Regions from separate parts of the Streptomyces sp. NPDC096048 genome, predicted to be linked through region 2. Evidence: riboswitches for the same ligand, from Rfam matches in the RefSeq annotation. Region 2 holds a riboswitch; each other region holds the start of a gene.
The links. Region 2 has a riboswitch for cyclic di-AMP ahead of ACIQ6R_RS13680 (C40 family peptidase). Riboswitches for the same ligand answer to the same signal wherever they lie in the genome.
Positions count from the first base shown of each region.

Region 1 (4,791 bases), on a different contig from region 2:
ATCCCGCTTCTCGGCGCCACCGGCGCCCACGCGGCGGACGGGGCGAACTGGGACCGCGTCGCCGAGTGCGAGACCGGCGGTGCCTGGAGCCAGAACAGCGGCAACGGGTACTACGGCGGCCTGCAGCTCTCCCAGGACGCCTGGGTGCGGTACGGCGGTCTGGAGTACGCGCCGAGCGCCGATCAGGCCAGTCGCTCCCAGCAGATAAGAATCGCCGAGAAGCTGCGCGCGGACCAGGGCATCGCCGCCTGGCCGACCTGCGCCCTGCTCGCGGGCATGGGCAACGACTCGGCGTCCACGGACAACGGAACGGGTTCGACGGGTGACGGCGCGTCGGCGGAGCCGGAGGTGTCGGGCACGACCGAGTCGTCCGGCACGACCGAGTCGCCGGAGCCCACCTCCGGCGCACCCTCTTCGTCCCCTTCGCCGTCTTCGCCGTCTTCGCCCTCTTCGGCTCCCACGTCTGACTCCATGTCGGACAGTGGGGACGATTCGACCAAGTCCGACACGTCCCCCGACACCCAGTCCACGGAGAGTGTCGGCTCTCAGGGCGCCGACGCTTCACCCACGGCCTCTCCGGAGGTCGACGAAACGGACAAGGCAGGGCAGGGCGGCGGGAATTCGGTGCTCACCGACCCCGAGGACTCCGGCGCGGGCCGGCATCGTGGCGACAGTGCCGACGAGGGTGTGGCGGGCGGCCGCGCGGCCGAGTCGTCGGGGCGGCACGCCTCCCGCGGTGAGGGCGAGTCGCGAGAGGTCGTGGACGGCTCGTACACCGTCCGTTCCGGCGACAGTCTCTGGGGCATCGCCGACTCCCTTGAGGTCGACGGCGGGTGGCGCTCGCTGTACGCCGGCAACAAGGAGGTCGTCGGCATCGACCCGGACCACATTCTGCCCGGTCAGACGCTCACGGTCACGGGCGAATCGGGCGAAAAGTAGGGGCAGTTCGCGTCACGGTTCGAGACTGTATGTCCGTTTTGGATCACGTGAGAGATAGGTCTCAGAAGCCGTGATCGTCTTTGAAAATCCGCGGAGTGCGTGTCTACGGTCGTGACCGCTCGCCATCGCGGGCCCCGGCTGCCGCAACGCCGAATCCTGCCAGCGGCCGTCCGGGAACAGTCGTCGCGCAAGCGCCGAAGGCAGGAGCGGGGGACCCAAGGTAAGTGCCGCACCGGGCAGTTGAGCCGGAGCGGCTAGGGGTGGAGCCGAGTTCCGCGAGGAACCCGGCCGGGCAACTCAACCGGCCCGAACCCGACAGCTCACCTCGCAGGCGTCGGTGAGGGGATCAACCATGCTGTTTTCCGGCAAGGGCAAGCACCGCCGCCCGTCCAAGGCCACCCGTGTCATCGCCGTCGCCGGCGTCACCGGTGCCGCCGTCGCCGCCCCGCTGATGGCGGCCGGCAACGCCTCCGCCGCCACCGCGTCCGAGTGGGACGCCGTCGCCCAGTGCGAGTCCGGCGGCAACTGGTCCATCAACACCGGCAACGGTTACTACGGCGGTCTGCAGTTCTCCGCCTCCACCTGGGCCGGCTACGGCGGCACGCAGTACGCCGCCACCGCCGACCAGGCCAGCAAGGCGCAGCAGATCGAGATCGCCGAGAAGGTGCTCGCGGGTCAGGGCAAGGGTGCCTGGCCGGTCTGCGGCACCGGCCTGTCGAGCGCCGCGTACACCGGTGGCGGCTCCGGCGAGAGCCAGGACAGCGGCTCCTCGCAGAGCTCCGGCAGCTCCGAGAGCTCGCAGAGCGAGAGCAGCGGCTCCACCGCCGACCGCTCCTCCGAGCAGAAGGCCTCCCGCTCCGACGAGCGCCCGGCCGCCGAGCCGAAGGCCGAGAAGAAGACCGTCACCACCCCGACCGGCAAGAAGGTCGAGAAGGGCGACGGCGAGTACAAGGTCGTCAAGGGCGACACCCTCAGCTCGATCGCCGAGGAGCACGACGTCAAGGGCGGCTGGGCGAAGGTGTTCAAGCTGAACGACGACATCGTCGACGACGCCGACCTGATCTACCCGGGCCAGCAGCTGCACCTGAAGTAAGCGGCGGCTCCCGCGACTCCCGCCCCGGTGCGTGTTCCCCCGTACGCACCGGGGCGGGATTTTTACGCCCGCATCCCGAACGGGTTTCCGGAAACGTCTTTGTTCCGTTCGGAAACAATTTACTCTCGGTTCTGTCCAGCGGGTGGGCGATCGGCTGGCCGATCGCCCGGAGCCGGTTAGGCTCGGTCCCGCAGAGCCGCTGCGGTCCCGCGGGACCCGCGCGTCACACCGAAGCGTCACATTGAAGAAGGAGATGCTCGTGCCGTCCATCGACGTCGTCGTAGCCCGGGAAATCCTGGACTCCCGAGGCAACCCCACGGTCGAGGTCGAGGTCGGCCTCGACGACGGCAGCACGGGTCGTGCCGCCGTCCCGTCCGGCGCCTCCACCGGTGCCTTCGAGGCCATCGAACTCCGTGACGGCGATGCCAACCGTTACCTGGGCAAGGGCGTGGAGAAGGCCGTCCTCGCCGTCATCGAGCAGATCGGCCCGGAGCTCGTCGGCTACGACGCCACCGAGCAGCGCCTGATCGACCAGGCCATGTTCGACCTGGACGCCACCGACAACAAGGGCTCGCTGGGCGCCAACGCCATCCTCGGCGTCTCGCTCGCCGTCGCCCACGCCGCCTCCGAGGCCAGCGACCTGCCGCTCTTCCGCTACCTGGGCGGTCCGAACGCGCACCTGCTGCCGGTGCCGATGATGAACATCCTGAACGGCGGGTCGCACGCCGACTCGAACGTGGACATCCAGGAGTTCATGATCGCCCCGATCGGCGCGGAGTCCTTCTCCGAGGCCCTGCGCTGGGGCGCCGAGGTCTACCACACCCTGAAGAAGGTCCTGAAGAGCAAGGGCCTGGCCACCGGTCTCGGCGACGAGGGCGGCTTCGCCCCGAACCTCGGCTCCAACCGCGAGGCCCTCGACCTCATCCTCGAGGCGATCAAGGAGGCCGGCTACACCCCCGGCGAGCAGATCGCCCTCGCGCTCGACGTGGCCGCGTCCGAGTTCTACAAGGACGGCTCCTACGCCTTCGAGGGCAAGAACCGCACTGCCGCCGAGATGACCGAGTACTACGCCGAGCTGGTCGAGGCGTACCCGCTGGTCTCCATCGAGGACCCGCTGTTCGAGGACGACTGGGACGGCTGGAACACCATCACCGCCAAGCTCGGTGACAAGGTGCAGCTCGTCGGCGACGACCTCTTCGTCACCAACCCGGAGCGCCTGGCCCGCGGCATCGAGGAGAACTCGGCCAACGCCCTGCTCGTCAAGGTCAACCAGATCGGTTCGCTGACCGAGACCCTGGACGCCGTGGAGCTGGCCCAGCGCAACGGCTTCAAGTGCATGATGTCCCACCGCTCCGGCGAGACCGAGGACGTCACCATCGCCGACCTGGCCGTCGCCACCAACTGCGGCCAGATCAAGACCGGCGCCCCGGCCCGCTCCGAGCGCGTCGCCAAGTACAACCAGCTGCTGCGCATCGAGGAGATCCTCGACGACGCCGCGGTGTACGCCGGCCGCAGCGCGTTCCCGCGGTTTCGCTCTGCGAACCAGTAGGCACAGCGCTCTGCGAACCAGTAGGCACAGCGCACTGCGAACCAGTAGGCACAGCGCTCTGCGAACCAGTAGGCACAGCGCTCCGCGAGCCAGTAGGCGCGGCAAGGGCTGAGCGCCACCCGCCGGTAGGCAGCGTCGTACGTACGTCCCCGTACTCGGTCCCGTACCGTGTGCGGGGACGTACGCACGTGTGGACTGAAGGCGGGGACAGACATGGCGGTGAAGGACCGGGACCGTTTCTCCACCGCGACCAGGATCCGGATCATCGGGGAGCAGACCGCGGCCCGGGTCTACCGCTCGCAGACCAAGCGCCAGGCCCGCCGCTCCCGGCTGACCGGCCGGGCCGCGCTGCTCGCGATGGTGCTCTGCTCGCTCGTCGTGGCGCTCGCCTATCCGATACGGCAGTACGTCGCCCAGCGCGCCGAGATCGCCGATCTCCAGCGGGAGCGGCAGGAGACCCGGGACCGGGTCGAGGACCTGCGCGACCTCAAGGCACGCTGGCAGGACGACGCCTACGCCGAGCAGCAGATCCGGCTGAGGCTGCACTATGTGATGCCGGGGGAGACGGGATTCGTCGTCGTCGACCCGGACGCCGCCAAGCAGGCCCGTGCCGAGGCCGGCGGGGCCGACCGCCCCTGGTACCGGAACGTCTGGGACGGCGTCGACAAGGCCGACGCCGCCGCCCGCCGGCCGTGAACCGACCGCGCCGGCAGTGACTCAACAGGAAGACCAGCAGAAGACAGTCATGCAGACTCCCCCGCCGACCACCCCGCGCACCGAGCCCACCGACGCGGACGTCGAGGCCTTCAAGCAGCAGCTCGGGCGCCCTCCGCGCGGCCTGCGCGCCATCGCGCACCGCTGTCCGTGCGGACAGCCGGACGTCGTGGAGACGGCGCCGCGGCTGCCCGACGGCACGCCCTTCCCCACGCTGTACTACCTGACCTGCCCGAAGGCGGCCTCCGCGATCGGCACGCTGGAGGCGAACGGCGTGATGAAGGAGATGACCGAGCGCCTCGCCGCCGACCCGGAGCTGGCCGACGCCTACCGCGCCGCGCACGAGGACTACATCCGGCGGCGTGACGAGATCGAGGAGCTGGCCGGCTTCCCGAGCGCGGGCGGCATGCCCGACCGGGTCAAGTGCCTGCACGTCCTGGTCGCCCACTCGCTGGCGGCCGGTCCCGGCGTCAACCCGCTGGGCGACGAGGCGATC
Region 1 covers NZ_JBIWGG010000006.1:87,764-92,554, reverse strand. The annotation lists gene ACIQ6R_RS17565 (transglycosylase family protein) at 1-939, shown strand, start outside; cyclic di-AMP (ydaO/yuaA leader) riboswitch at 1,122-1,288, shown strand; gene ACIQ6R_RS17560 (transglycosylase family protein) at 1,292-2,032, shown strand; gene eno (phosphopyruvate hydratase) at 2,292-3,581, shown strand; gene ACIQ6R_RS17550 (septum formation initiator family protein) at 3,795-4,277, shown strand; gene ACIQ6R_RS17545 (DUF501 domain-containing protein) at 4,327-4,791, shown strand, end outside.
Region 1: it holds a riboswitch for cyclic di-AMP, as region 2 does, so the genes downstream of both, ACIQ6R_RS17560 (transglycosylase family protein) here and ACIQ6R_RS13680 (C40 family peptidase) in region 2, are expected to answer to the same signal.

Region 2 (4,791 bases):
ACGTGGAGACGACCTGCCTCGGACAGGCCGGCTCGTCCGCCGCGGTGCTGCTGGCGGCGGGCACACCCGGCAAACGCGCCGTCCTGCCGGGCGCGCGGGTGGTCATCCATCAGCCCGCGCTCACCGTCCCGGTGGAAGGGCAGGCGAGCGACCTGGCCATCCGGGCCGACGAGTTGATCCGCGTCCGCGCCCACCTGGAGGAGATCCTCGTACGGCACACAGGGCGCAGCCCCGAACAGGTGAACGCGGACATCGAGCGGGACACCGTCCTGGACGCGCAACAGGCCCTGGAGTACGGACTGGTGGACCGGATCGTGCCCAGTCGCAGGTCCGTGTCCCCGACATCCGGCGCGAGGTGATCCGGCCATGCTGCCACCGGAGCTGCCGCCTCTGCCCGCCCTGACCCGCGCCGAAGCGGAGCTGATCGACCGGTACCTGGACGTCGTCGATCTGCTCGGGCGCATCAACCCCGCGCGGGAGGGCGACACCTACCGCGGGCTGCGGGCCGCCCAGGCGCTGGTCGGCAAGGCGGCCGCCCTGCGCGACGCGCTGGCGCTGATGCACCGGCGGAGCGAGACGGAACTGCACGCCACGACCCTGGCCCGGGCGCTGCGCGTGCTGGACGGTGAACGGCGGACGGCTCGAGTCGGCCTTCCGCCCTGTTCCGGCAGTTGAGGCACCCGCAGTCGAAACGGACCGAACGGCTTACCGCCTTTCGGCGTAGGAACACCTCCGATTTGCGACCGGCCGAGCTTGCGCGACCCGCGTGTCCGGACAGCGGGATGAGCCACTGCGTCGCTGGTCCCGGGGTCGTCACCACACCCATCGATGGCTCGAACACAGCGCCGTCCACCCGAACGGGTGAGTGGTGAGTAACAACACAAAGGGCACGTTCCGTTGGGAATTTCCCCTCGGGCGAGACAAGATCCGTGACTGACGACAAGCCCCCGCCGCAGCGGCGGGGCGGTCCGGGCGGACGCCGAGTCCTGCCGCCGCCCGGACGACCGGTCGACAGGAGTGGATCGGCAGGAGTGGAGGACCCGAGCACGACGGGTCGCCGGAACGGTCGTCTCCGTGGGAGACGCACCGGGCCGAGCAGCCCTTGGGGTGAAGCCGCACTCGTGCGGCCGGGCAACTTCGCCAGCCCGAATCCGACAGGTCATCCTTCACAGGCGGCTGACGAAGGGTTGCGCATGTCCGCGCTCAATCGTGTCCCGTCGCTGATGGCCCGTGCCGGTACGGCCTCGGCCCTCACTCTCGCCGCCGTGGGCGGTTCCGTAGTGGTTCCCGGTGTCGCCTCCGAGGCGGCCGCGGCGAGCCATGCGACGAAGGCCCTCAAGATCGCCGCCTCCAAGAAGGGCGCGCCGTACAAATGGGGCGCCGTCGGACCAAGCAGGTTCGACTGCTCGGGGCTGACGCTGTACTCGTTCAAGAAGGCCGGCAAGACGCTGCCGCGCACCGCCGCCCAGCAGTACAACCAGACCCGTCATATCTCCGCCAAGAACCGCAAGACCGGGGACCTGGTGTTCTTCCACTCGGGCCGCAGCGTCTACCACGTCGGCATCTACGCCGGGAAGGGCAAGATCTGGCACGCCCCGAAGACCGGGGACGTGGTGCGTCTGCAGAAGATCTGGACCGGCAGCGTCTGGTACGGCCGGGTCAAGTAGCCCGCCCGAGGGGGTGACGGCGTCCTGCCCCGCCGTCGCCCCCCTCGGGTGCGCGGTATGCGCCTGGGACGCGCCGGGTGCCGTCGGCGCGTCACCGCCGCGGTTCCTGGCCTCCCACGGCCTGCCCGGCGACCGTGGCCGGTTCGGCGGGCACCGGACCGCCCGGCGGCGCCCAGGGCAGTTCGATGGAGACGGTCTTGCCCCCCTCGCGTGTGGGCCGCACTCTCAGCTTGCCGCCGCACTCCGCCGTCAGCCAGCGGATGATCACCATGCCTCGGCCGTTGTCCTGCTGGACGGCCGCGGGCAGGCGCTTGGGGAACCGCGGGTGGCTGTCGGTGACACCGATGCGCAGCCGCTCGTCACGGTCGAGCACGAGGTCCACGGTGAAGGTGGGTGACTGTCCGAACGTGTGCTGGACCGCGTTGGTCGTCAGCTCGGAAACGATGAGCCGGACGGTTTCGGACACGTCGGTCTCCGGCGGCAGGCCCCACTCCGCCAGTGTCCCGACGACATAGGTACGCGCGGCGGCCACCGAGGCTGGATCGCTCGGCAGAGTGACGGATGCTTCCAGATGGTCTGCCATGGCGACGTCGTCCCTTTCCCACGGGACCGCAGCCGGACACGGAGCGGATGGTTCGAGTACGGTCCCGGACTGGTGCTTCGCCGCCAGACTGCCATCACCGGGCCGGTGAAGGGCGGCGATCCACCAAGATATGCATATATCTGTCGCTCAAAGCGGTGAACTCTGCGACGGCAGAGCGTATTCGGGCGGCCCATAAGGAGTAAGGGAGTGGCCCATGCAGCACGGCCCCGTGGTGCGCCGTCGGAAGCTGGGCGCCGAACTGCGCGCCCTGCGCACGTCGACGGGTATCACCAGCGGCGAGGCGGCCCGGCTGGTGGGCTGGCACCAGTCGAAGGTCAGCCGGATCGAGACCGGGACGAGCGGGGCGAAACCGGCCGACGTGCGGTTACTGCTGGACGCGTACGGCGTGGACGACGACCAGCTGCGGGAGCTGCTGGTGATGCTGGCGGGCTCCGACGACGCGGGCGGCCGGAACCACTGGTGGCACGCCTATCGCGGGGTACTGCCCCCGACCTACCGCGACTTCATCAGCCTGGAGTCCCAGGCGAGCGCGATGCGCACACTGGAGACCACGGTGGTCCCCGGGCTGCTGCAGACACCGGAGTACGCCCGCGCGGTGACGCGCGCCGCGGCGGACGGGCTGCCGGAGGAGCGGCTGGACACGCTGGTGGAGGTCCGGCTGGCCCGGCAGGACGTACTGCGGGCGCAGCCGCCGCTGCTGCTGAGCGCGGTCCTGGACGAGGCGGTGCTGCGCCGCGAGGTGGGCGGCCCCGGTGTCATGTCCCGTCAGCTGGCGCGCCTGGTCGAGGCCGCGCGCCTGCCCCATGTCCGGCTCCAGGTACTGCCGTTTGCCGCCGGGGCGCACATCGGTGTCACCGGCCCTTTCGTAATCTTCTCTTTTTCGAGCACTTCGGATCTGGACGTGGTTGTTCTCGACCACTTGACGAGTAGCCTGCATCTCGAACGGAAAGAAGACCTAGAGGCCTATACCGAGGCCTTCAACGCCCTTCTGATCCATGCCCTTTCGCCCGAGGACTCGTTGGACTTCATCGCCGCGACAGCGGCAGGCGCGTAAGGAGGCACCATGACAGGCTCACCGTCCGCACTCTGTCGGCACATCCCTGCCGGCACCGATCTGCACGGCGTGCGGTGGCTGCGCAGCAGCTACAGCACCGGAGCGAACAACTGCGTGGAGACGGCCCGGCCGTCAGCCGGCCCCTGGGCCGGACTGCTGGCTGTGCGGGACTCCAAGGACCCGGCCGGGCCCGCGCTGCTCTTCTCCCCCGGGAGCTGGGCGACGTTCACGGCCGCCGTCCACCGCGGCTGAACCGGCCCGGCACCGGGCGAAGCACGGCCGTGTCACGCCGACTCATGGTCGCGTTTCGCCGATCACCCGTACAGCGCGTTCGATCTGTTCCCCGGAAAGGTCCGCACGAGCGGTCAGCCTGAGCCGTGAGATGCCGTCGGGTACGGAAGGAGGGCGGAAGCAGCCCACGGACAGGCCGGCCGCACGGCAGTCGGCCGCCCACCGCACGGCCCCCTCCGGGGAGGGGGCGCGCACCGAGACGACCGCGGCGTCCGGACGTACCGCCGAAAGCCCGAGGGCGGTCAGGCGGCTGTGCAGTTCCGCCGCCACCTCGCGTGCCCGCGCCGCCCGCTGGGGCTCTCGGCGCAGCAGGGTGAGCGCCGCCAGCGCCGCGCCCGCCGACGAGGGGGCGAGGCCGGTGTCGAAGATGAAGGTCCGGGCCGCGTTGACCAGGTGGTCGATCACCCGGGCGGGGCCGAGCACGGCACCGCCCTGACCGCCGAGCGACTTGGACAGCGTCACCGTCACGACGACGTCGTCGGCGCCCGCGAGTCCCGCCGCGTGCGGGGCGCCCCGGCCGCCGTCGCCGAGGACACCGAGGCCGTGGGCGTCGTCGAGGACCAGCCCGGCGCCGCGCTCCCGGCACGCCTCGGCGAGCGCGGCGAGCGGCGCGGCGTCGCCGTCGACCGAGAAGACCGTGTCGGAGACGGTGACGGCGGGCCCGTCGTGCGTCGCCAGTGCCTTGCGTACGGCGTCCGGGTCGGCGTGCGCCACGACCTGGGTCGTCCCGCGCGCGAGCCGGCAGCCGTCGATGAGCGAGGCGTGGTTGCCCGCGTCGGAGACGACGAGGGAGCCGTGCGGAGCCAGCGCGGTGACCGCGGCGAGGTTGGCCGCGTAGCCGGAGGAGAAGACGAGCGCGGCCTCGAAGCCGCAGTAGGCGGCCAGTTCGCGTTCGAGCTCGGCGTGGAGTTCGGTCGTGCCGGTCACGAGCCGGGAGCCGGTCGCACCGCCGCCCCAGGTCCGCGCGGCCCGGGCCGCCCCCTCGGTGACCTCCGGGTGCCGGGCCAGGCCGAGGTAGTCGTTGCTCGCCAGGTCCAGCAACGGCGAGTCGGCCGGGCGGGGGCGAAGAATCCGTACGAGCCCGGCCCGGCGGCGCGCCTGGGCCTGCTCGTCGATCCAGCCGAACGCCATGGGTCGGTCCTCCGGAGTTTTGTAGGCAGTGGACAGACATTAGC
Region 2 covers NZ_JBIWGG010000004.1:525,181-529,971, forward strand. The annotation lists gene ACIQ6R_RS13670 (ATP-dependent Clp protease proteolytic subunit) at 1-359, shown strand, start outside; gene ACIQ6R_RS13675 (hypothetical protein) at 367-675, shown strand; cyclic di-AMP (ydaO/yuaA leader) riboswitch at 1,046-1,190, shown strand; gene ACIQ6R_RS13680 (C40 family peptidase) at 1,194-1,667, shown strand; gene ACIQ6R_RS13685 (ATP-binding protein) at 1,759-2,250, opposite strand; gene ACIQ6R_RS13690 (helix-turn-helix domain-containing protein) at 2,465-3,325, shown strand; gene ACIQ6R_RS13695 (DUF397 domain-containing protein) at 3,335-3,577, shown strand; gene ACIQ6R_RS13700 (8-amino-7-oxononanoate synthase) at 3,620-4,747, opposite strand.

Region 3 (4,791 bases), on a different contig from region 2:
TGGCGCGCAGCTCGCGCCAGTGCTCCCGTTCCCCCTCGCCCAGTTCCTCCGGCCTGAGCACACGCACACGTCCGCTGTTCAACCCGACCCCCCGATCAAGTCCCCCCTGGACAGAAGGAAGGTACCCCCGGGGCCGTCCGGCCGGTAGGTAGCGGACCATGTTGTTGCCAACCGGTGCACAGGCCCTTAACCGGCTTTAGCCGATGATGTGCCAGGTTTCGGACACGAACGTGCGTCCTCGTGCGCAGTCGTGCCGTACTCGTGCGGACTCGTGCTGACCTCGCGCCTCCTCGTTCGGAAGCGATCGCGGGTGAGTCGGACAGGTGCGGTGTCCGTATTCTCTGATCATGGACCGCACCGCGTATTCACTCGTCGCCACCGACCTCGACGGCACGCTGCTCCGCGGCGACGACACCGTGTCCGACCGGTCACTGGCCGCGCTGGCGCGGGTGGCCGAGGCCGGTGCGCGGCATCTGGTGGTGACGGGGCGGCCGGCGCCCCGGGTGCGGCCCCTGCTCGACCGCCTCGGCCGCACGGGGCTCGTCGTGTGCGGCCAGGGCGCCCAGGTGTACGACGCCGGCGCGCACCGGATGCTGTGGTCGGTCACCCTGGACCGGGAGCTGGCCGAGACCGCGCTCGGCAAGATCGAGGCCGAGGTCGGACAGGTGCACGCGGCGGTCGACCAGGACGGTGTCGACGGCCTGACGCTCATCGAGCCGGGTTACCTGATGCCGCACCCGACGCTGCCCGCGGTACGGGTCGAGCGGCGCGACGAGCTGTGGAGCGCGCCGATCAGCAAGGTGCTGCTGCGCCATCCCGAACTGTCCGACGACGAGTTGGCGGCGACGGCGCGCGCGGTGGTCGGTTCCCTCGCCACCGTCACGATGTCGGGTCCGGGGACGGTGGAGCTCCAGCCGTGCGGCATCACCAAGGCCACCGGCCTGGCGCTGGCCGCCGAGCGCCTGGGCGTGGGCCGGCGGCGGACGATCGCCTTCGGGGACATGCCCAACGACATCCCCATGTTCGACTGGGCCGCCCACGGTGTCGCCATGGCGGGCGCCCATCCCGAACTCAAGGCGGTGGCCGACGAGGTCACCACGACGAACGAGGACGACGGCGTGGCCGTCGTCCTCGAACGGATCTTCAGAACCTCTTGATACGGCTCAGAGCCTTGTAGCAGGGCTCGGAACCGCGCGATGCGGCTCGGAACCGCGCGATGCGGGCCCAGACCGCGCGATGCGGCTCGGAATCGCGCGATCCGGCCCAGTACCTCCGGTGCGGCTCAGTACGCGCCGAAGACGTTGTCCATCGAGCCGTACCGGTCGGCCGCGTAGTTGCAGGCGGCGGTGATGTTGGCGACCGGGTCGTACGGGTCCCAGGAGGTGCCGGGCACGTGGTACGCCTCGAAGGTCGGGGCGATCACCTGGAGCAGGCCCTTGGACGGGGTGCCGTTGATGGCGTTGATGTCCCAGTTGTTGATGGCCATCGGGTTGCCGGACGACTCCCGCATGATGTTGCGGTGGATGCCCTCGTACGACCCGGGGATGCCGTGCTGCGCCATGATGTCGAGCGACTCCCGGATCCAGCCGTCGAGGTTGTCCGGGTACGTCGTCGCCGCGGTGGTGGCGGTGGCGGCGGTCGTGGTGGCGGCCGGGGTGGCCGCGGAGGCGCTGGTGGCCCCGATGAGCGGCAGGGCGAGCACGGCGGCGCCGGTGGCTGCCACGGCGAGCTTCCGGGCGAGGCGGGCGGTACGGGCGTGACGGTTCTGACCGTTGGCAGACATGCTTGAGTCCCTCTCCTTACGCCTGCGAGGTGAGCTGTCGGGTTCGGGCGGGGAGGTGCCCGGCCGGGCCCTGACGGGCACGGCTTCACCCCGAGCCGTTCCGGTGGTGACCGGCGCGGCGACTTACCTGGGTCCCCCGCTCCTGCCTGCGAGTTTGTTGGCGGATGACTGTGCGTCCGGGCGGTGGCAGGATTCGGCGTCCGCCCGACAGGCCGGGAACGTATGCGAGAGCAGATGTCCGAAACAAGTGCAGGAATCACCCAACGCGCCTGTTGACCTTGGTCTGGGGTGTTTGAGGTGCTTGATCCTTTGCGGCTGCCAAGGCTCAACTGGCTTGCGGGGCAAAGGGAGGGCACAGTCGGCGGCGAGGCTGCCTACAGGTGGGGCGGAGTGAGCCAACTCACGGGCCTCAACAAGGATGGCAAATCAGGCATTAAGGCCAACTCGGAGTCAATCGGCCGCAGGTGGGGAGGGCTTCGGGTCTCGACCGCCGGCCGGCCGGGCTCGCTGCCGTGCGCGTCTCGCGCCCGACCCCGCTCCGGCCGGTGTTTCCGCACACTGTGCGGGCATGCGTTCGGGGCGGATCGGGGTGGGCCGAGCGGGTGACGTAATCGGCGTGCGGGCCGTTGGGAGGGGTGATGTGATCTTCGATGGCGGGTTCCGGCTCCCGGTGATGGCGATCAATATCTGCTCATATCACCTGATCAAAAACATACCGTGCATGATCCGATACCGACCGGCCTGTAACGGTGGGCGCTAGCGGTGATCGAAAGGTGACCGGATACGCTGACTTGAGTGGTGGCAGCGACCTATCGACAAACCAGGTAATCGCCAGTAGACACCAGCAGACAGGAGACCCCTCGTGACCGTCGTCGGGCCGTTCGGGCTGAGCGTGCGGGACCAGGCTCTGGAAGCCGATGTCCAGGCCGGATTGGTTGCTGTCGAGGAAGGGTTGCTTGAGGCAACCAAAAGCGAGGTTCCGTTCATCACGGAGGCCGCCCAGCATCTGGTGCGGGCCGGCGGTAAGCGTTTCCGGCCACTGCTGGTGATGCTCTCCGCCCAGTTCGGCGACCGCTACGCCCCCGGCATCGTGCCCTCGGCCGTCGTCGTGGAGCTGACCCACCTCGCCACCCTGTACCACGACGACGTGATGGACGAGGCCGCGGTACGGCGCGGCGTGCCCAGCGCCAACACCCGCTGGGACAACTCGGTCGCGGTCCTCACCGGCGACTTCCTGTTCGCCCGCGCCTCGCAGATCCTCGCCGACCTCGGTCCCGAGGCGGTCCGCGTGCAGGCCCTGGCGTTCGAGCGGCTCGTCACCGGCCAGATCCTGGAGACGGCGGGGCCGCAGGACGGCCGGGACCCGGTCGACCACTACCTGGACGTGCTGGGCGGCAAGACGGGTTCGCTGGTGGCGGTCTCCTGCCGGTTCGGCGCGATGATGTCCGGCGCCGACGAGACGGTCGTGGACGTGCTCACCCAGTACGGCGAGCGGCTCGGCGTCGCCTTCCAGCTCGCGGACGACGTCCTGGACATCGCCTCCGACTCCCACGAGTCCGGGAAGACGCCCGGGACCGACCTGCGTGAGGGCATCCCGACCCTCCCGGTGCTGCGGCTGCGCGAGCGGGCGGCCCGACTGGGGCTCGCCGAGGACATCGCCCTGTGCGAGCTGCTGGACTCCGACCTGAGCGACGACGCGCGGCACGCGGACGCGCTGCGGCTGCTGCGCGCCCACCCCGCGCTGGAGCAGGCGCGGCGGGACACCGTCCGGTACGCCAACGACGCCCGGGCGGCGCTGGCCCCGCTCAAGGAGTGCGAGGCCAAGTCCGCGCTGGTGGAGCTGTGCGACGCCGTGGTGCACCGGGCCGGCTGAGCGCCCGGCCGGGTACCCCGTCCCCTACGGGCCGGGGGAGTCGCACTCCCTCCGTGTCATCCCGCAGGAGTAGGCGGAGTTGAGCCCGCGGTCTGACGATTCCGCTTGGCCGATTTGGTCAGATGGACACCACGGAAACACCAATCCTCACCGATTCGGGTGAGAATGGCGGCTCACGGGTGAACGAGCGCGAGGTCGTGAGACAGCCGCCGCCGACGACGGAGGTAGGGCACACATGGCACCGATCGATTCCGACGACAACACGACCGCCGGGGAGGGCGAGGACCTGCGCGCCGGACGGCGCAGGGCCGCGCGGTACGTCGTCCCGGTCGCGGTGATGGGAGTGGCGGCCGTGACGATCGGGCTCGTCCCCGCGCTCGCCGACTCCGGGGACCCCGACCTTCCGAAGGTCACCGCGGAGCAGCTCATAGAGAAGATCGCCAAGTCGGACGTCGAGCAGCTGTCCGGCACGGTCAAGATCAGCACGGACCTGGGTCTGCCGGACCTCGGCGGCCTGGAGAGCGGCCTGATGTCCGGTATGTCCGGCGGTCCGGGCTCGGGCGGGGACGAGGACGGCTCCGCCGCCGACCCGTCGGCCAAGCTCACCGAGCTGGTGTCCGGCACCCACACGCTGCGGGTCGCCGCCGACGGCCCCGACCGGCAGAAGCTGTCGCTGCTGGAGAACGCCGCCGAGTACAGCCTGATCCACAACGGCAAGGACGTCTGGGGCTACGACAGCGAGTCGAACGAGGTCTACCACTCCACCACGTCCGGCAGCGCCGAACAGCCGGAGAAGGAGGTGCCGGCCACCCCGAAGGACTTCGCCGACCAGGCACTCAAGGCGGTCGACGGCACCACGTCCGTGACCGTCGACGGCACCGCGCAGGTGGCCGGCCGGGACGCGTACCGGCTGGTGATCAAGCCCAAGCAGGAGGGTTCCACGGTCGGCGCCGTCAGCGTCGCGGTGGACGCCGAGACCGGTATGCCGCTGAAGTTCACGCTGACCCCGTCGAGCGGCGGCGCCGCCGTCGTGGACGCGGGCTTCACCAAGGTCAGCTTCGCGAAGCCGGACGCGTCGACGTTCGACTTCACCCCGCCCAAGGGTGCGAAGGTCACCGAGGGCGACGAGGTGGCC
Region 3 covers NZ_JBIWGG010000001.1:133,620-138,410, forward strand. The annotation lists gene ACIQ6R_RS00670 (GNAT family N-acetyltransferase) at 1-61, opposite strand, end outside; gene ACIQ6R_RS00675 (HAD family hydrolase) at 348-1,157, shown strand; gene ACIQ6R_RS00680 (transglycosylase SLT domain-containing protein) at 1,283-1,783, opposite strand; cyclic di-AMP (ydaO/yuaA leader) riboswitch at 1,789-1,956, opposite strand; gene ACIQ6R_RS00685 (polyprenyl synthetase family protein) at 2,646-3,656, shown strand; gene ACIQ6R_RS00690 (outer membrane lipoprotein carrier protein LolA) at 3,892-4,791, shown strand, end outside.
Region 3: it holds a riboswitch for cyclic di-AMP, as region 2 does, so the genes downstream of both, ACIQ6R_RS00680 (transglycosylase SLT domain-containing protein) here and ACIQ6R_RS13680 (C40 family peptidase) in region 2, are expected to answer to the same signal.

Region 4 (4,791 bases), on a different contig from region 2:
CGGCCGTACGCGCCTTCTACGAGAAGCACGTCCGACCCGCCACCGCCACCGCCGTGGTCGTCGGCGACCTCACCGACGTCGACCTCGACGCGCTGCTCGGCGAGACGCTGGGCGCGTGGACCGGCTCCGTGGCCGAGGCGCGTCCCGTACCCCCGGTGAGCGCCGACGACACCGGCCGGGTCGTCATCGTGGACCGACCCGGTGCCGTCCAGACGCAGTTGCTGATCGGCCGCACCGGCGCCGACCGGCACGACCGGGTGTGGCCCGCGCAGGTGCTCGGCACCTACTGCCTCGGCGGAACCCTCACCTCGCGCCTGGACCGCGTCCTGCGCGAGGAGAAGGGCTACACCTACGGCGTACGGGCGTTCGGTCAGGTCATGCGCTCCGCGCCCGACGGCACGGGCGCCGCGATGCTCGCCATCAGCGGCTCCGTGGACACCCCCAACACCGGTCCGGCCCTGGAGGACCTGTGGACGGTGCTGCGCAAGCTCGCCGCGGAAGGTCTCACCGACGCCGAGCGTGACGTGGCCGTGCAGAACCTGGTGGGCGTGGCGCCGCTGAAGTACGAGACGGCGGCGGCCGTGGCGAGCACGCTGGCCGACCAGGTCGAGCAGCACCTGCCCGACGACTACCAGGCCACGCTCTACCGCCAACTCGCCGCCACGGGCACCGTGGAGGCCACGGCGGCGGTCGTGAACGCCTTCCCGGTGGACCGTCTGGTGACGGTCCTCGTCGGCGACGCGGCGCAGATCAAGGAGCCCGTCGAGGCCCTCGGCATCGGTGAAGTCACCGTGGTGGCGGCCGAGTAGCGGCACACGCGCGCGGCGGCCCTGGTGACCGGAGTGTCACCAGGGCCGCCATTTGTCCGAATTGGGGGAGAGGCTGCCTGTCTGCCCTGTGGCGTGCGCTACAAAAGTCCTGTTGCGTTTGAGGATTGAACGCAGCCGCGTTTAGCGTCATGCGGGCTGTTCGTCAGGCAGTGCGCCGCACCCGCGGCACCGGACAGTCATCGCCGAGTCCCCGTACGGCGCGAGCCAGGGGAGCCGGGGACCCATCGCAGTCCCTGGGGTGAATCGGACGCCCGCGCGCGCAGCGAGGGGGTCCGTAGGAGACCTTCCACCTCCGAACCCGTCAGCTAACCCGGTAGGCGAGAGGGAAGGAAAGGACCAGCCTCTACATGGCGTTCACGCGCGCCACCGGGAAGCACCGTCGTCCCAGCCGGGTGCACCGCACCACCGCCCGTGCGGCGGGTGTCGCGGCCCTCGCCACCACCGGCGTCGTCGGCACCCTCGCGGCTCCGGCGCTCGCCGCCGAGCCCCAGGCGGAGCAGAGCGGACTCACCCCGGTCATCACCATCGGCGACTCCGTAGCCCACGAGATCGATGCCCAGGCCACCGCGCAGGAGCAGGCGGCCCTGCACGCCGCCGCCCGGGAGGCGGCCCAGGAGGCCGCGCGCGAGCGGGCGGCCGAGGCGGCCAAGGAGGCGCGCGAGGCCAAGGAGCGCGCCGCGCGCGAGGCGGAGCGCAAGCGCCTCAACACCTTCGTGTCGCCGATCACCGCTTCCTACGTCTCCACCGCCTACCAGGCCGGCAGCTCGCTGTGGTCCTCCGGCAGCCACACCGGCATCGACTTCCACGCCTCCAGCGGCACGTCCGTGCACGCGGTCGGCGTCGGCACCGTCGTCGAGGCCGGCTGGGGCGGGGCGTACGGCAACCAGGTCGTGATCAAGATGCACGACGGCACGTACACGCAGTACGGCCATCTGTCGTCCATCGGTGTCTCGGTCGGCCAGGCGGTCGTCGCCGGACAGCAGATCGGCCTGTCGGGCGCCACCGGCAACGTCACCGGACCGCACCTGCACTTCGAGGCCCGTACGAGCCCTGAGTACGGCTCGGACCTGGACCCCGTCGCCTACCTCCGCTCCCACGGCGTGAACGTCTGACGACGGACGGTACGGCATTCGAAAGCCCCGGCTTCCCGAGCCGGGGCTTTCGGCTTTCTTTCCCTCGGTGTACGCGTCGCTGTCCAAAAAATACCCATGAAATCCGTCCTGCCGTCGGAATATGCGCTTGATTGGCCTAGAGTCACTGAGCACACGTCAATCGTCGACGTTTCACGGGGATTAAGGCGGAGGTCGGCATGCGTATTCCGGCGCACTCGGTGTGCACGGCGATCCGGGACGACATCGTCACCGGCGTCCACGGACGCGGCAGCCGGCTCACCGAGGAACTCCTGGCCCGCCGCTACGGCGTCTCCCGCGTCCCCGTCCGTGAGGCCCTGCGCACACTGGAGGCCGAAGGCTTCGTGGTGACGCGGCGGCACGCGGGCGCGTGCGTCGCCGAACCCACCGAGCAGGAGGCCGCCGACCTGCTGGAGACGCGCGCGCTCCTCGAACCCCTCGGCGCCTCCCGGGCCGCCCGGCGCCGTACCGAGGCGCACCTCAAGGTGCTGCGCGGGCTGGTCAGGCTGGGGCAGGAGCGCGCCAGGCAAGGCGACAGCGAGGATTTGCGCTCACTGGACGGGTGGTTCCACGAGACCCTCGCCCAGGCCGCCGGCAGCCCGTCGCTGACGACCTTGCTGACCCAGCTGCGCCACAAGATCGCCTGGATGTACGTCGTGGAGGCGTCGGCCGGACCCGTGGAGTGCTGGGCGGAGCACGGCGCGATCGTCGACGCGGTGGCCCGGGGCGACGGCGAGCGCGCGCGGGCGCTCATGACGCTGCACACCGAGCGGTCGACGCCGGCGCACAGACTTCGATTCGTCTCCGGCGGCGAGCGGACGGGGCGTGTGAGGAAATCGCAACGTCCCGTAAACATGCCGAGCCTGCGACATTAACACGGGCGCCGTATACAAAGAGAGAGTAATTCGGGGGAGGGGGCTATTTCCGGCTGCCCATAAAAACCGGGGAAGCGGAAAGAGAAAGCGAGAGGCCCGCCCGGTGGTCCGGGCGGGCCTTTCGGTGTTGCCGTTGCTCAGACGGTCTCGGGGAGTTCCTCGAGTCCTTCGGAGACCAGCTTCGCCAGCCGGTCCAGGGCGGCGTCCGCGCCTTCGGCGTCGGCGGCGAGGACGATCTCCTCGCCGCCCTGGGCGCCGAGGCCGAGGACGGCCAGCATGGAGGCCGCGTTGACGGGGGACCCGTCGGCCTTGGCGATCGTCACCGGGACGCCTGTGGCCGTGGCGGCTCGGACGAAGATGGAGGCGGGGCGGGCGTGGAGACCCTCGGCCCAGCCGACGTTGACGCGGCGCTCAGCCATGTGATGCTGCCCTTCAGGTGTTCAGGGGTTCAGGTTGTCTAGACCAGTCTTGTCTAGACCAGTTTCCCACATCGTGAAGCTTGCGAGGACGGCTGCCGCCGCCCCCGTGTGGTCGTCGGACCGCGGCCTCGGCCCGACCTTCCGTCCTCCACAGACTGCCTCGCGCCGTTGTCGTACGCGAGCCGTACTCTGGGGCCCATGCAGACCTCGTCGGACCGGCACGAGTACCCCGCCCACTGGGAGGCCGACGTGGTGCTGCGCGACGGCGGCACCGCGCGCGTCCGCCCCATCACCGTTGATGACGCCGAGCGCCTGGTCAGCTTCTACGAGCAGGTCTCCGACGAGTCGAAGTACTACCGCTTCTTCGCGCCGTACCCTCGCCTGTCCGCCAAGGACGTCCACCGCTTCACGCACCACGACTTTGTGGACCGGGTGGGACTCGCGGCCACCATCGGCGGCGAGTTCATCGCCACCGTACGCTACGACCGGATCGGCGCCGGTGGAACACCCGCCTCCGCGCCGGCCGACGAGGCCGAGGTCGCCTTCCTCGTCCAGGACGCCCACCAGGGGCGCGGCGTCGCCTCCGCGCTCCTGGAGCACATCGCCGCCGTCGCCCGCGAGCGCGGCATCCGCCGCTTCGCCGCCGAGGTGCTGCCCGCCAACACCAAGATGATCAAGGTGTTCATGGACGCCGGGTACACCCAGAAGCGGAGCTTCGAGGACGGCGTGGTCCGCCTGGAGTTCGACCTCGAGCCCACCGACCGCTCGCTCGCCGTGCAGTACGCGCGCGAGCACCGCGCGGAGGCGCGGTCCGTTCAGCGGCTGTTGCAACCCGGCTCGGTGGCGGTCATCGGCACCGGCCGCACGCCGGGGGGCGTCGGCCGCAGCATCCTCGGCAACATCCGGGACGCGGGCTACACCGGTCGGCTGTACGCCGTGAACAAGGCGCTCCCCGAGGCGCAGAAGGAGCTCGACGGGGTGCCCGCCCGGCGCTCGGTGCGCGAGATCGACGGGCCCGTCGACCTCGCCGTCGTCACGGTCCCCGCCGAGCACGTCCCCGAGGTCGTCACCGAGTGCGGCGAGCACGGCGTGCAGGGCCTCGTGGTGATCTCCGCCGGGTATGCCGACAGCGGCCCCGACGGACGCGAACGGCAGCGCGCCCTCGTGCGGCACGCGCGCACGTACGGCATGCGGATCATCGGACCCAACGCCTTCGGGATCGTCAACACCTCCGCCCAGGTGCGGCTCAACGCCTCCCTCGCCCCCGAGATGCCGCGGCCCGGCCGGATCGGGCTGTTCGCCCAGTCCGGCGCCATCGGCATCGCCCTGCTGTCCCGGCTGCACCGGCGCGGCGGCGGGGTCACCGGCGTCACGGGCGTGTCGACCTTCGTCTCCTCCGGCAACCGGGCCGACGTCTCCGGCAACGACGTACTTCAGTACTGGTACGACGACCCGGAGACCGACGTCGCGCTGATGTACCTGGAGTCCATCGGCAACCCGCGCAAGTTCACCCGCCTGGCCCGGCGGACGGCGGCCG
Region 4 covers NZ_JBIWGG010000011.1:263,497-268,287, reverse strand. The annotation lists gene ACIQ6R_RS29525 (M16 family metallopeptidase) at 1-809, shown strand, start outside; cyclic di-AMP (ydaO/yuaA leader) riboswitch at 1,001-1,165, shown strand; gene ACIQ6R_RS29520 (M23 family metallopeptidase) at 1,178-1,942, shown strand; gene ACIQ6R_RS29515 (GntR family transcriptional regulator) at 2,140-2,835, shown strand; gene ACIQ6R_RS29510 (HPr family phosphocarrier protein) at 2,973-3,254, opposite strand; gene ACIQ6R_RS29505 (GNAT family N-acetyltransferase) at 3,453-4,791, shown strand, end outside.
Region 4: it holds a riboswitch for cyclic di-AMP, as region 2 does, so the genes downstream of both, ACIQ6R_RS29520 (M23 family metallopeptidase) here and ACIQ6R_RS13680 (C40 family peptidase) in region 2, are expected to answer to the same signal.